2 regions of the Actinokineospora sp. PR83 genome follow, and region 2 is predicted to be linked to the other one. Evidence: riboswitches for the same ligand, from Rfam matches in the RefSeq annotation. Region 2 holds a riboswitch; the other holds the start of a gene.
What was found. A riboswitch is a leader RNA that binds a small molecule or an ion and turns the genes downstream of it on or off. The one in region 2 is predicted to bind cobalamin.
Positions count from the first base shown of each region.

Region 1: another riboswitch for cobalamin. It lies ahead of L6E12_RS11845 (ABC transporter substrate-binding protein); the one in region 2 lies ahead of metE (5-methyltetrahydropteroyltriglutamate--homocysteine S-methyltransferase).

Region 1 is NZ_JAJCXD010000035.1:36,883-44,707, forward strand. Features, by position in the region: gene L6E12_RS35365 (histidine kinase) at 1-1,587, shown strand, start outside; gene L6E12_RS11840 (response regulator transcription factor) at 1,580-2,263, shown strand; cobalamin riboswitch at 2,323-2,467, shown strand; gene L6E12_RS11845 (ABC transporter substrate-binding protein) at 2,663-3,544, shown strand; gene L6E12_RS11850 (iron ABC transporter permease) at 3,541-4,569, shown strand; gene L6E12_RS11855 (ABC transporter ATP-binding protein) at 4,566-5,360, shown strand; gene L6E12_RS11860 (hypothetical protein) at 5,402-5,557, opposite strand; gene L6E12_RS11865 (DUF998 domain-containing protein) at 5,753-6,301, shown strand; gene L6E12_RS11870 (hypothetical protein) at 6,401-7,759, opposite strand.
Region 2 is NZ_JAJCXD010000050.1:33,645-39,126, reverse strand. Features, by position in the region: gene L6E12_RS18130 (DUF6801 domain-containing protein) at 1-2,060, opposite strand, end outside; cobalamin riboswitch at 2,681-2,903, shown strand; gene metE (5-methyltetrahydropteroyltriglutamate--homocysteine S-methyltransferase) at 3,024-5,303, shown strand; gene L6E12_RS34470 (Imm1 family immunity protein) at 5,473-5,482, opposite strand, start outside.

The DNA of each region.
Region 1 (7,825 bases), on a different contig from region 2:
CACGAGCGCGTGGTGCTGCCCGCGCTGTGGCTGCTGGTGCCGATCGACGCGGTGCTGGCGGCGACGGAGACGCGGCTGCCGCTCGGTCCCGTGCCGGCCGGGATGTGGGTGTTCCTGCTGGGGCCGGTGCTGTTGGGGGTGCGGTACCGGCTCCTGCCCACGGGTGAGCGCTCGGAGTTGCGGTGGATGCTGGGCGTGGTGCTGCTGACCGCTGTGGCGGTGGTGGCGCCGCTGGTGCTGGCGAGCTGGGTGCGGCCACAGGGCGTGGTGACGACCGTGGTGGTGGTCCTGGTCGACACCGCGGTGGTGCCCGCCGCGCTGGTGCTGGCGGTGGTCCGGTACCGGATGCTGGGTGCGGACGTGGTGGTGCGTCGGTCGACCAGGTACCGGTTGTCCTGGGTGTTCATCGCGCTCTGGTACGTCGGGGCGGTGGCCGGGTTGAGCCTGACCGCGAGCGCGTACCTGCCGGGTGGTCTGGTGGTGCTGGTCGCCGTGGCGGCCACCGTGGCGGCCGAGCCGGTCCGGGCTCGGTTGACCAGGGTCGCCGCGACCCGGGTGTACGGCCACCGGCCGAGCGGGCAGGAGTTGCTGGTCCGGTTCGGCGCCACCCTGGAGCGGGTGTTCCGCCCGTCCGCGCTCGCGGCCGAATTGGCGCGCACGGTGGCGGAGGCGTTCGACCTGCGGTGGGCGCGGGTCACCCTGGAGACGCCGGACCGGGCCGTCGACACGGCCGGGGTGCCCGGGAGGGCCGAGAAGGCGGTGCTGGCGGTGCCCCTGTGCCACCGGCACACCGTGGTCGGGTCGATCGAGTGCGGTCCGAAGGTGGAGGGCGCGCTGACGCCGTCGGACCGGGCGCTGGTGGAGACGCTGGCGCGGCAGACCGCGCTGGCCGTGCACAACCTGGGGTTGGCCGCGCAGCTTTCGGCCCACGTGGTTCGGGTCGAGGAGCAGGCCGGGGAGCTGGAGGCGTCCCGGGCGCGGATCGTGCAGGCGCAGAACGCCGAGCGGCGCCGGGTCCAGGGGCAACTGCACGACGGGGTGCAGCAGGACCTGGTCGCCATGGTCACGCGGCTGCGGTTGGTCCGCAATCACCTGCGGCGCGACCCCGACCGGGTGGACGCCATGCTCGACGAGGTGCAGGAGGACGTCTACCGGGTGATCACCGAGGTCCGGGAGCTGGCCCACGGCATCCACCCGTCGGAGCTGACCGACCAGGGCCTGGCCGCCGCGGTGCGCTCGCGGGCGCGGCGGGCGCCGATCCCGGTCACCGTCCACGCGGGACCGGAGGTGACCGGTGCCCGGTTCGTCCCGGACGTGGAAGAGGCCGCGTACTTCCTCGTCTCCGAAGCGCTCACCAACGTCCTCAAGCACGCCGAGGCGACCCGGGCGACGATCCGCCTCAGCAGCCGCGCCGACCTGCTCGACATCGAGGTCACCGACGACGGTGTCGGTTTCCCCGGCGAGGTGCGGCTCACCGGGCTCCGCGACCGGGTGGACGCGGTGGGCGGTGCGCTGGTGGCCACCAGCGCACCGGGCGCGGGCGCCACCGTGCGGGTCCGGCTGCCGGTCAGGAGGAGCGGTGCCTGAGCGGCCGACGACCCGGGTCGTCCTCGCCGAGGACCACTACCTGGTCCGCGAGGGCACCCGCCTGCTGCTGGAGGACTCCGGTGAGGTCGAGGTGGTGGCCGCCGTGGGCAACGCGGTGGAGTTGCTGCACGCGGTGGGCGAACTCCGCCCGGACGCGGTGATCACCGACATCCGGATGCCGCCGGGCCACCGCACCGAGGGCATCACCGCCGCGCACACCATCCGCGCCGACCACCCCGGCACCGGAGTGGTCGTCCTGTCCCAGCACGCCGACGAGTCCTACGTCTTCGCCCTCTTCCGCGACGGGACCGAAGGGCTCGCCTACCTGCTCAAGGAACGGGTCGGCGACCTCGACCACCTCCTGGGCGCCATCAGGGAGGTCCGCGCGGGCCGCTCCAGCATCGATCCCCGGGTGGTCGACATCCTCCTGCGCGGTCACACCCGCGCCGCCGACTCGCCCCTGTCCCGGTTGACCGCGAGGGAGTACGAGGTCCTGCGGCTCATGGCCCAGGGCCACAACAACCGGGCCATCGCCGCCACCCTGGTGATCAGCGAGTCCACAGTGGAGAAGCACGGGCACTCCACCTTCGCCAAGCTGGGACTCGGCGAGGAAGCCACCCTGCACCGCCGAGTGTCCGCTGTGCTCACCTACCTCCGCCACGACCCATCGGCCTGAGGTGCACCGGTGTGAGGTGCTTCACGACGCGGCGGGTGGATCGCGGCGGATGAGGGCTGTGTTAGCTTTCGCGGGCCAGCCGAGGCCGCGGAAGCGGGTTCGGGCGGGGGAACTCCGGTGCAAGACCGGGACTGACGCGCAGCGGTGAGGGACGGCTTCCGAGCGTTCCGAGTCCGATTACCCACTGGCACCCACTCCGGCTGACGGCCGGGGTGGGCGACCGTCCGGTTGGGCTCGCGTGGGGCCCTTGAGGGTGAAGGATTCGGCGTGCGCGGAGCGTGGCGGTTTCGGGTTCTGGTGGGTGTCGCGGTCTTGGCGGTCGCCGGGTGCGGTGGGGGCGGGGCGGACACCGCGGCGGGTCGGGGCACGGGGGTGGACAACTGCGGGCGGACTGTCCGGGTGGGCGAGCCGCCGAAGCGGGCGGTGGCGCTGAACCAGGGCAGTGCGGAGATCATGCTGGCGCTGGGGCTGGCCGACCGGATGGTGGGCACCGCGACCTGGACCGACCCGGTTCTGCCGGAACTGGCCGAGGCGAACGCGAAGGTGCCGCGGCTGGCGGACAACGCGCCGTCGTTCGAGCGGGTCCTGGCGGTCGAGCCGGACTTCGTCGCCGCCTCGTTCGAATCCGTGCTCGGGACCGGTGGGGTGGCGACCCGGGAGCGGTTCGAGGAACTGGGCGTGACCACCTACCTGTCCCCCACCGACTGCGGCACCAAGGACAACAGCGGCGACGGGGACGGGGTGCGGTCCACGGCGCTGACCATGGACGACGTGTTCCGCGAGATCCGGGAGTTGGCGGAGCTGTTCGACGTCACTGAGCGCGGGGAGCAGGTCGTGGCAGGGCTGCGCGAGCGGCTCGACACCGCGACCAGGGGGCTCGACGCGTCGCGGGTCAGCATCCTGTACTGGTTCGCCAACGCCGAATCGCCCTACCTGGCCGGGTGCTGCGGGGCACCGGGGGTGATCACCGGGGCGCTGGGGGCGAAGAACGTCTTCGACGACACCCGCGCGGAGTGGCCGCAGGTCAACTGGGAGACAGTGGCCGAGCGCGACCCGGCGGTGCTGGTGATCGGCGACCTGACCCGCAAGTCGCAGACCGCGGAGACCGCCGCGGCGAAGATCGCGTTCCTGGAGTCCAACCCGGTCACCTCGCGGATGCGGGCGGTGCAGGGCAAGCGGTACGTGGCGCTGAGCGGGCAGGCGCTCAACCCGACCATGCGCACCGTCGAGGGCGTGGAGAAGGTCGCGGCGGCGCTGCGGGGCTTCGGGCCGCTCGGGTGACCGCGGCGCCCACGCGCGCCCGGACCGGCCTGCGGTACGCCGCTGGTCTGGTGCTGCTGGTCGCCTCGACGGCGGTGGTGATCACCATCGGCCCGGCCGACATCGGGGTGGGTGAGGTCTGGCGCACCGTCCTGGCCCACCTCGGCGGTGGGGAGCGGGTGCTCTCGCCGATCCGCGACGGCATCATCTGGCACCTGCGGCTGCCCAGGACGCTGCTGGCCGCCGTCTGCGGGGCCGGGCTCGCGGTGTGCGGGGTCGTGCTCCAGTCGCTGCTGCGCAACCCGCTCGCCGACCCGTTCGTGCTCGGCGTGTCCTCCGGGGCATCGACCGGTGCGGTGGTGGTCGTCGTCCTCGGGGTGGGCGGCGGCGCGGTGTCGCTGTCGGCGGGGGCGTTCCTGGGCGCGGTCCTGGCGTTCACCCTGGTGCTGGTGCTGAGTCGGCTGCTGGGCGGGCAGTTGGACCGGGTGGTGCTCTGCGGGGTGGCGGCGATGCAGCTGTTCTCCGCGCTCACCTCGTTCATCGTGCTCACCTCCGCCGATGCCGAGACGACCAGGGGCGTGCTGTTCTGGCTGCTCGGGTCGCTGTCGAGCGCGACGTGGACCGAGGTCGGCGTCTGCGCGGCCGTGCTGGTGGTGGCGCTGGTGGTGTGCCTGGGCCACGGCCGCACCCTGGACGCGTTCGCCTTCGGCGAGGACGCCGCGGCGTCGCTGGGCATCCGGGTGGCCCGGGTGCGGGTGGTGCTGCTGTGCGCGACGGCCCTGCTCACGGCGGTGCTGGTGAGTTCGTCGGGGGCGATCGGGTTCGTCGGGCTGGTGCTGCCGCACGCCGCGCGGGCGCTGGCCGGGGCCGGGCACGCCCGCCTGCTGCCCACCTCGGCGCTGGGCGGGGCGATCTTCCTGGTGTGGGTGGACACCGCCGCCCGGTCCGCGCTCGACCCGCAGGAGATCCCCGTCGGCGTGCTCACCTCGCTGATCGGCGTCCCGGCCTTCGTGGTCATCCTCTACCGCACCAGGAGCAGGCGATGACCCTCGCCGCGGACCGCGTCGTGCGCACCGCCGGTGGCCACCTCGTGCTCGACGGGGTCACCGTGGACTGCCGGGCGGGGGCCACCATCGGCCTGCTCGGCCCGAACGGCGCCGGGAAGTCGACCCTGCTGCGGGTGCTGGCGGGGTTGCTGCCCACGGGCGGCGGCGTGGTCACCCTCGACGGCGCCCCCTTGGCCGACCTGCCGCGGCACGTGGTCGCGCGCAGGCTGGCCGTGGTCGAGCAGCAGGTCGACACGCAGGTGGACCTCAGCGTGCTCGACGTGGTGCGGCTCGGCCGCATCCCGCACCGGCGCGCGTGGGAGGGCGAGTCCGCGGCGGACACCGCGGCGGTGCGCTCGGCGCTGGCGGCCACCGGCCTCACCGACCGCGGCGGGCAGTCCTGGCACACGCTCTCCGGCGGCGAGCGGCAGCGGGTCCAGCTCGCCAGGGCGCTGGCCCAGGAGCCCCGCGAGCTGCTGCTGGACGAGCCGACCAACCACCTCGACATCGCCCACCAGCTCGACCTGCTGCACCTGGTCACCACGCTGCCGGTGACAACAGTGGTGGCCCTGCACGACCTGAACCTGGCGGCGATGTTCTGCGACCACGTGGTGGTCCTGCGGGCGGGGCGGGTCGTGGCGGCGGGGACGCCGGTCGACGTGCTCACCGAGGACCTGATCGCGGACGTCTACGGCGTCCGCGCGGTGGTCTCCACCGAGGACGGGCAGTTGCACGTCCGCTTCCGCCGCGCCACGGCGGAGTTGATGCGGGGAACGCCCTCTGCCGGCTGAGGCAACCGCCAGCGCAGGGCTTGTGCGCTCCGCGTTGGGGGCTACTTCCGTGAACGGTCCTGCCCCTGTCTCGGGACCGTCACCCAGAACGCGCGGCACTGCGTGCAGGGCAGGTCGCCTTCCAGCACGCGGCTGCGCGTGGGCAGCAACAACCGCACCTCCGGCGGCGCACTGGTCTCGGTGACGTCGGTGGCCACGCACCCGACTCCGGTGGCCCGCAGGTCAAGACGGTCGGCGGCGCGTGGCAGCCAGTCGGGGCCACCAGCCGCTCCGGTGACGGGTCCACCTGGCAGCTTCCGGGGCTCGTCATGTGCGGCCCTCTTCGGACAAGGGAGGTCGACCGGGGGTTGTCCCGCACGGCCGCCGCCGGGGTTCCGCGAGAGCATGGGCGGATGACCGTGCGCAGGTGGGCTGTCCTGTCGTCCTCGCTCGCCCCGGTGGCGCTGATCGGGGGCTGGACCGCGGCCGCCGCCGCGCACCCCGACTTCGACCAGGTGCGCGACACGATCAGCGCGCTGGCCGCGGTGGACGCGCCGAACCGGTGGATCATGACCACCGGGCTCGCGGTGGTCGGCGCCTGCCACGTGGTGACCGCCGCCGGGCTGACCGGCGCCCGCCCGGCGGGGCGGGTGCTGCTGGCGGTGGCCGGGGTGGCCAGCGCCGCGGTCGCCGCGCTCCCCCAGCCCGCGGCGGGGCACCAGGTCGCGGCCGCCGTCGCGTTCGGCGCGCTGTCGATCTGGCCCGCGGCCGCCGCCGCACCGGGGGCCCGGTCCGCGTGGGCGGCGACGGCGGTGTTCCTGGTCTGCCTGGCCGGGTTCGGGCTGTCGCTGCGCGCCGATCACCTGGTCGGGCTCGCCGAACGGGTGCTCGCGGGCGCCCAGGTCTTCTGGCCCGCCGTCGCCGTGTTGGCCCACCGCCGCACCGGGACCGGTGCAAGATAATCCACAGTGGACGAAACCGGGTGTCCACGGCCCGCCTTCTCGCCGCTGTGGGTGAAAGCGGTCACGCCGTGGCCGCGTTCCACCCGGAGGTCCTGCCGGTCACGCGCCCGCACGCGCCGCCGGGCCGGTGGCCACCCTGGTCCACAGCGCCCGCGCCGCCGGGACGGACAGGTGGGCGCGGAGGTGGGTGCGCAGCGCGTCGAAGGCGGCGTCGGCGCGGGCGGAGGTCAGGGCGGGGTGGTCGTCGAGGAACCGGCCCCAGGCGCGGCACGCGTCCTCGACCTGGCCCTCGGCCAGGTGCAGTTCGCCGAGCCGGGCCAGGGTGAGCGCCCGGGCGCGGCGCTCGGGGGTCGGCCGGTGCCGCAACGACGCCCGCAGGGCGTTGATCGCCGCGGGCCGGTCGGCCGCGCAGGCGGCCACCTCCGCCCGGTGCTGGGCGAGCACCGCCCAGTGGTGACCGCGGGTGCCCGGGAGCAGGAGGTCCGACAGCGGGGCGTCCGGGTCGTCGTCCGGCTCGGTGTCGCGTTCCAGTGCCCGGTGGGCCGCGGTGAGGTGGCGGGCGGCGCGCTGCCCCCGGTCGGCGGCGGCGGCCGACGCGGCGAGTTCGCCGTGCAGGGACGCCGCGAGGCGCGGGTGGGCGTTGTCCCCGGCGGTGCGCACGGCGGCCTCGGCGAGTCGGTCGGCGTGGTGGGCGTGGCCGAGCAGCCGGGCCTGTTCGGCGAGGCCGCGCAGCGCCACGGCGTGGGCGGGGGCGTTCCCGGCTTCGGCGCTGAGCCGCAGGGCGGCCAGGTAGTGGCGTTGGGCGCAGGCGTTGGCCCGGTCGTCGACGGCCATCGCCCCGCACAGGGTGGCCAGCCCGGCCGCGGTGGACAGCAGGTCCAGCCGCACCGCCGGGGCCGCGTCCGCGCGCAGCCAGGGGGCCACGGTGGCGCTGAGGTAGGAGGCGAGGGTGTGCCGGGAGTGGCCGCCGCCGAAGGCGGTGTCCGCGTCGGCGAACAGGCGGGCCATCAGCCTGGCCGCCGCGACCTCCCCCGCCCCGACCCGGGGGCCGGTGCGCGGGTCGGCCGCCGGGTGCTCGACCGGGTGCGCGGTCCACGGCGGCACGGCGAGCGCGGCCACGCTGTAGGCGCCCACGCCCGCGTCGAACAGCGCGCCCACGGGCACGACCTGCCACCAGTGCGGTGAGCGGGCGCCGGTCTCCGCGGCGACGAGTCCCGCCTCCTGCGCGGTGACGTGGCGACCGGCCCGGCGGGACAGCACCTCGGCGACCAGGTCGGGCACCGGTGGCCGGGGACGCATCCCGGCCAGCCACCGCGACACCGCGTCCCGCCGGTAGCGCAGCCGCAGCCCGGTCTCGCGGCCCGCGGTGTTGACGGCCCGCGCCAGTGCTTCGCCGGTCCAGCCGCTCTCGGCCATCAGGGCGCGCAGCCTGCCGTTGGGGTGGTGTCCAGACGTCATGCCATCTCCACATCGGGTCCACAGTGGAGTTCGGGTTCGCCTTGCTCCACAAGCGAGTGACCCTCA
Region 2 (5,482 bases):
CCGCAGCCTGTGAAGGGGGTGATGACGACGTCGGGGGAGTTGACCAGTTTGCCGCCTGTCACGAGGTCGAAGTGCCCGTGGGCGTACAGATCGACCTTCGTCGGGGTTGTGGTGCCGCAGCCGGTGCCCAGTGGGAGCTTCAGGCCGAACACGGTGATGCTGGGCGCCTTCACCGCGTACGTGACGGTGGCGTCGAAGAGGAAGTAGGAGGTGGCGCTGACGCGTCCCTGCTGGACGAATTCCAGTTGGGCCTTCGCGGGGAGGACGCCCGCGAGGCGGAGGGGGGCGGAGGTCTGGCCCAGGCGGATGTCACCGGTGATGTGGGTCGTCGAGTCGAACGTGTGGGCGGTGCCGGTGAAGTCCGCTGTGAAGGGGAGCCGGTTACCCTTGGCGGTGATCGCGCCGGAACCGGTGAGGGCGAAGTCGCGGACGTACACGTGGCGGAACTCCACCTCGGCGAACTTCCGCTCTTGGCCGTCATCCGGTGTGCAGTCCGCGCGGACGGTCGGGAGTTCCGTGCCGTCGGCGCGCAGCGGGGTGGCGGTGTAGGTGACCTCGCCGAGCAGCCAGCGGGAGTAGCCGCCGGTCTGGCCCCCGTCGAACCGGCCGAAGGGGACGACGCCCGCGATCGCCTGCGACGACCCGGCGGCGGGGATGGCGACCTCGAACGGCACCGCGTACTGCTGGGCGGTGATCTTGCCTGCGTAGTCGCGGTCGACGTGGAAGGTGGCCTCGCCGCGGAGCTTCACCGCGCCTGACTGGCTCAGCCCGCCGATCACCTGGGCGGGCAGGATGACACGCAGGCGCATGTCGCGGGCGGGGGTGCTCTCCCCCGGTTGCACCTGCCGGGGCAGGTCGACCTGGGCGCGGGCCTCGATGGTGTGCGGGCCCAACCCCGAGGACTGGCAGACCTCCCGGATGCCCGGGGGCAGGTCGTCGGTGAACACCGTACGGGCCAGTTCGAGGTTCTGACCGGGGACCGGGGCGCAGGTGGCGGTGATGGGGGTGCGCTGGTTGCCCGCGGCGTCGCGGGTCTCGAGGGTGAAGGAGAGGGTGCCGACGGTCCAGGTCAGCGTGCCGGGCTCGGCGGTGCTGAACTGCTCGAGTTGCTCGGCGACCGCGCCGAGGACGAGGTCGTTGGGCGTTCTGACGTCGCGTTCGTTCAGCGTCCCCGACGTGGTGGCCACCGCGGGCGGTTCATCCTGAAAGGACCGGCTCACCCCCAGGCTCAGGACGCCGTTGACCGTGGACACGCCCGACGCCTGGAACCGGCGGACCAGGTCGCGGGGCAGTACGAGCGTGGCGACGATGTGGGCGGCCGGGGTCTCGGTGTGCAGCGGGAGCTGCGCAGGCAGGACCAGGCTCGTGGCGACCTTGCCCACCACGCGGACCTGGTCGCCGGTCGACAGCACGCAGTCGTGGTAGAGGCCCCGGGACGGTGTCCCGCCGCTCGTCGAGGTCTCGGCGAGCAGGTCGGGCTCGCCCGCGCGCAGCGCGCACCGGCTGTCGAAGGCGGCGACCGCGGCGGGGGTGCCGTCGGCGCGCAGGCCGGTGACCGAGGTCAGCGTGAGCGCGCCCACGCGCCAGGCCAGGGACTCGGTCTGGCTCAACCGGATCGAGTGCAGCGCCGTGGTGGTCCCGTCGAGCGACACCGACCCGCTGCCCGGCAGGGTCTGGCGCGCCGCGAAGGTGTGCTGCGTCTCCTTGGGGTACATGGTCTCGCCGTTCCACCCCAACACCGGGAAGGCCACGGTCGCGACCACCTCTGTGGCGCCCGCGTCGCGCAGCAGGCCGGTCACCTCGGCGCCCAGGTCGACCGAGGCGGTGACGGCCGCCCCCGGGACCTCGGTGCCCACCGGCACCGACTCCGGGAGGTCGACGCTGGTGCGCAGCACCACCGCCTGCTGTCCCAGCGACGGCACGGCGCACTCGTGCACCTGGCTGAGCTCGCTCACCCGGGTCGCGCCGGTCTCACCCGCCGCGGCGGTGCCCACGACCGCAACACCACCACCCACGACAGCGGCGGCCACGGTTGCCACGATCCACGCAGTGGTGCGCACGTCATCGTCCTCACTGTTGGTTCAGGACCTCGCGCGGTCGGAACCGTGGGTGCAGCGGCTGAAGGAACAGCGCGCTCTCCCGATCCACGACTTCACCGGTGTCCGCGGAATACCTCCGTGGCCCCCAAGCCTCGGCTCCACACACCCTACGAGCGGAACCGGCGCGGACGCAATGAGCGGATCAGGTGACAATCCGGGCGCAATTCACGATCTGAAAGACAATGTTCGAAACTGCCGAGGAATGAATTGGCCGCATTGTCGTGGCATGACAGAAACCCGGGAACGGTTCCCGGTTCTGGTTTCGAACACGTGCGACAACTTCTGCGACCAAGACGACGGAGCGCGCAGCCCACCGTCCTGTTCGGCTGCATCGGCGGGGTCGACCTGCGTCAGCGGGTTTCGACCCTGACATCGCGACCAGGGCCACCGCACAGGCCGTGCTCGGCCTCGGCGGCCCCGGCCTGGCGACGCTGAGTGCCACGGGCTCCTCGCCCCAGGCGCGCACCCTGGCCTGCTGGGCCGGTTCCCGGCGACCGACCCGGCGTCCCGCGGATCGGACCCTGTCCCCCGGCGTGGGAGGACAGGGTCCGGTCCCCTTCTGCCGGGGGTCTCCGTTCGCTACGCTCGGCTGTGCCGATGGTTCCCCCGGTGCGTTCGCGCGGCGGGGGAGGCAACAGGGAACCCGGTGCGAATCCGGGACTGCCCCGCAGCGGTGAGCGGGAACGACCGCCGTCATACGAGCACTGGGCGCGCAGCGCCTGGGAAGCGACGGCCAGTAGGTCCACCGGGTCGACCGGTGGGTGCCCGCGAGTCCGAAGACCTGCCCTCGGTGCGCGTGCCCCCCGGCACGCGCCGGTCCGGGCCTCTCGGGTGGGCTTCGCGGACTCGGCTGTCGCCGACTCCCCCGCGCTCCCCGTGCCTCGGGCCGTTCGCCACGCTCACGAGGAGAGAGCTGTGAACGACATCCGCATCGGCGCCACCCGGATCGGCGCCACCGTCCTGGGATATCCCCGCATCGGCCCGAAGCGCGAACTCAAGCACGCCGTCGAAGGCTACTGGGCGGGCCGACTGGACGAGGCCGGGTTGCGCGAGGTGGCCGAGGGCCTGCGCGCCGACACCTGGCGTGAGCTGTCCACACTGGATTCCATCCCGGGCAACACGTTCTCCTACTACGACCAGGTCCTGGACACCGCCGTGCTGTTCGACGCGGTCCCCGAGCGGCACCGTGCATTGGGCATGGGACCGCTGGACACCTACTTCGCCATGGCGCGCGGCACCGCCGAGGTCGCGCCGCTGGAGCTGACCAAGTGGTTCGACACCAACTACCACCACCTGGTCCCCGAGGTCGGCCCGGGCACCCGGTTCGCGCTGGTCGGCGACAAGCCGCTGGCGGAGTACCGGGAGGCGCTGGCGCTGGGGGTGGCCACCCGGCCGGTGCTCATCGGCCCGGTGACGTTCCTGCTGCTGGCCAAGCCCGCCGACGGCGCGCCCGCCGACTTCTCGCCGCTGACCCTGCTCGACCCGCTGGTGGACCGCTACGCCGAACTGCTGGCGGCGCTCGCCCGGGCCGGGGTCGAATGGGTGCAGCTCGACGAGCCCGCCTTCGCCCTCGACCGCTCACCGGGGGAACTGGCGGCGCTGCAGTCGGCCTACGACCGGCTCGCCGCGCTGCCGCAGCGGCCCGCGCTGCTGGTGGCCGGGTACTTCGCCGAACTCGGCGACGCGCTGGGCGTGCTGGCCGACACCGCCGTCGAGGGGGTCGCCGTGGACCTGGTCGCCGGTCGCGCGGACCTCGACCGCATCCCGGTGCTGACCGGGCTGCGGGACAAGGCCGTCGTGCTGGGGCTGGTCGAGGGGCGCAACGTCTGGCGCACCGACCTGCGGGACGCGGCGGCCACGGGCGCGGGCCTGCTCGGTGCGGTCGGGGCGGTCGGGGTGTCGACCTCCTGCTCGCTGCTGCACGTGCCCTACGACCTCGACGCCGAACCCGGCCTGGACCCGGTCGTGCGGGCCCGGCTCGCCTTCGCCAGGCAGAAGGTCGAGGAGGTCACCCTGCTCGGTCGGGTCCTGCTCGGCGGCGAACCGGTCGACCTGCTCACCGCCTCCGCCGACGCGGTCGCGGCCGGGGTGGCGTCGGCGCGCTCCGACGCGAGCGTGCGGGCCCGGCTCGCCGAGCTGACCCCGCACGACCGCACCCGGATGCCCTACGCCGACCGGGCCGACGCCCAGGAGTCCCGACTGCGGCTGCCCGCCCTGGCCACCACGACCATCGGCTCGTTCCCGCAGACCGGCGCTGTCCGCCGGGCCCGCGCCGACCTGGGCAGGGGCGTGCTCGACGAGGCCGGGTACGACCGGCTGATGCGGGAGGAGATCGAGCACGTCATCCGCCTGCAGGAGGAGATCGGCCTGGACGTGCTGGTGCACGGCGAACCCGAGCGCAACGACATGGTGCAGTACTTCGCCGAGCGCCTCGACGGCTTCGCGCACACCGAACTGGGCTGGGTCCAGTCCTACGGCTCCCGGTGCGTGCGCCCGCCGATCCTGCACGGCGACGTCAGCCGCCCGGCGCCGATGACCGTGCGCTGGGCGGAGTACGCGCAGTCGCTGACCCCGAGGCCGGTCAAGGGGATGCTCACCGGCCCGGTGACGATCCTGGCGTGGTCGTTCGTCCGCGCCGACCAGCCGCGGTCCGACACCGCCGACCAGGTCGCCCTCGCCCTGCGCGACGAACTGGCCGACCTGGAGGCCGCGGGCATCGGCGTGATCCAGGTCGACGAACCCGCCCTGCGCGAGACGCTCCCGCTGCGCACGGCGGACCGCGGGGCCTACCTGGAGTGGGCGGTGGCGGCGTTCCGCCTGGCCACCTCGGGTGTCGCGCCGTGGACGCAGGTCCACACGCACCTGTGCTACTCGGAGTTCGGTGACGTCATCGCCGCCATCGATGCCCTCGACGCCGACGTGACCACCATCGAGGCCGCCCGGTCCCGGATGGAGGTGCTGTCCGACCTGGCCGCAATCGGCTACGCCCGGGGTGTCGGGCCCGGGGTCTACGACATCCACTCGCCCCGCGTCCCCGGCAGCGGTGAACTCTCCGACCTGCTCGCCGAGGCGCTGCGCGCGGTGCCCGCGCGGCGGCTGTGGGCCAACCCCGACTGCGGCCTGAAGACCCGCACCTACCGTGAGGTCGAGCCCGCGCTGCGCAACCTGGTGGAGGCCGCCACCCGCGCCCGGCTCACCGCCTGAGCGCGGACCGGTCGCGGACTTCCGGCAGAGGGCAAGCCCGGGGGGCGGGCACGGTCGCCGGGCGGTCAAGGCGCCTGCGTTCAGCCAAGCAGGCCGCCAGCCACATCAGGGGCACGGACCCTCACGCCATACCCCGGCGTGAGGGTCCGTCGGTGTGCACACCACAACGTCATTCGTAC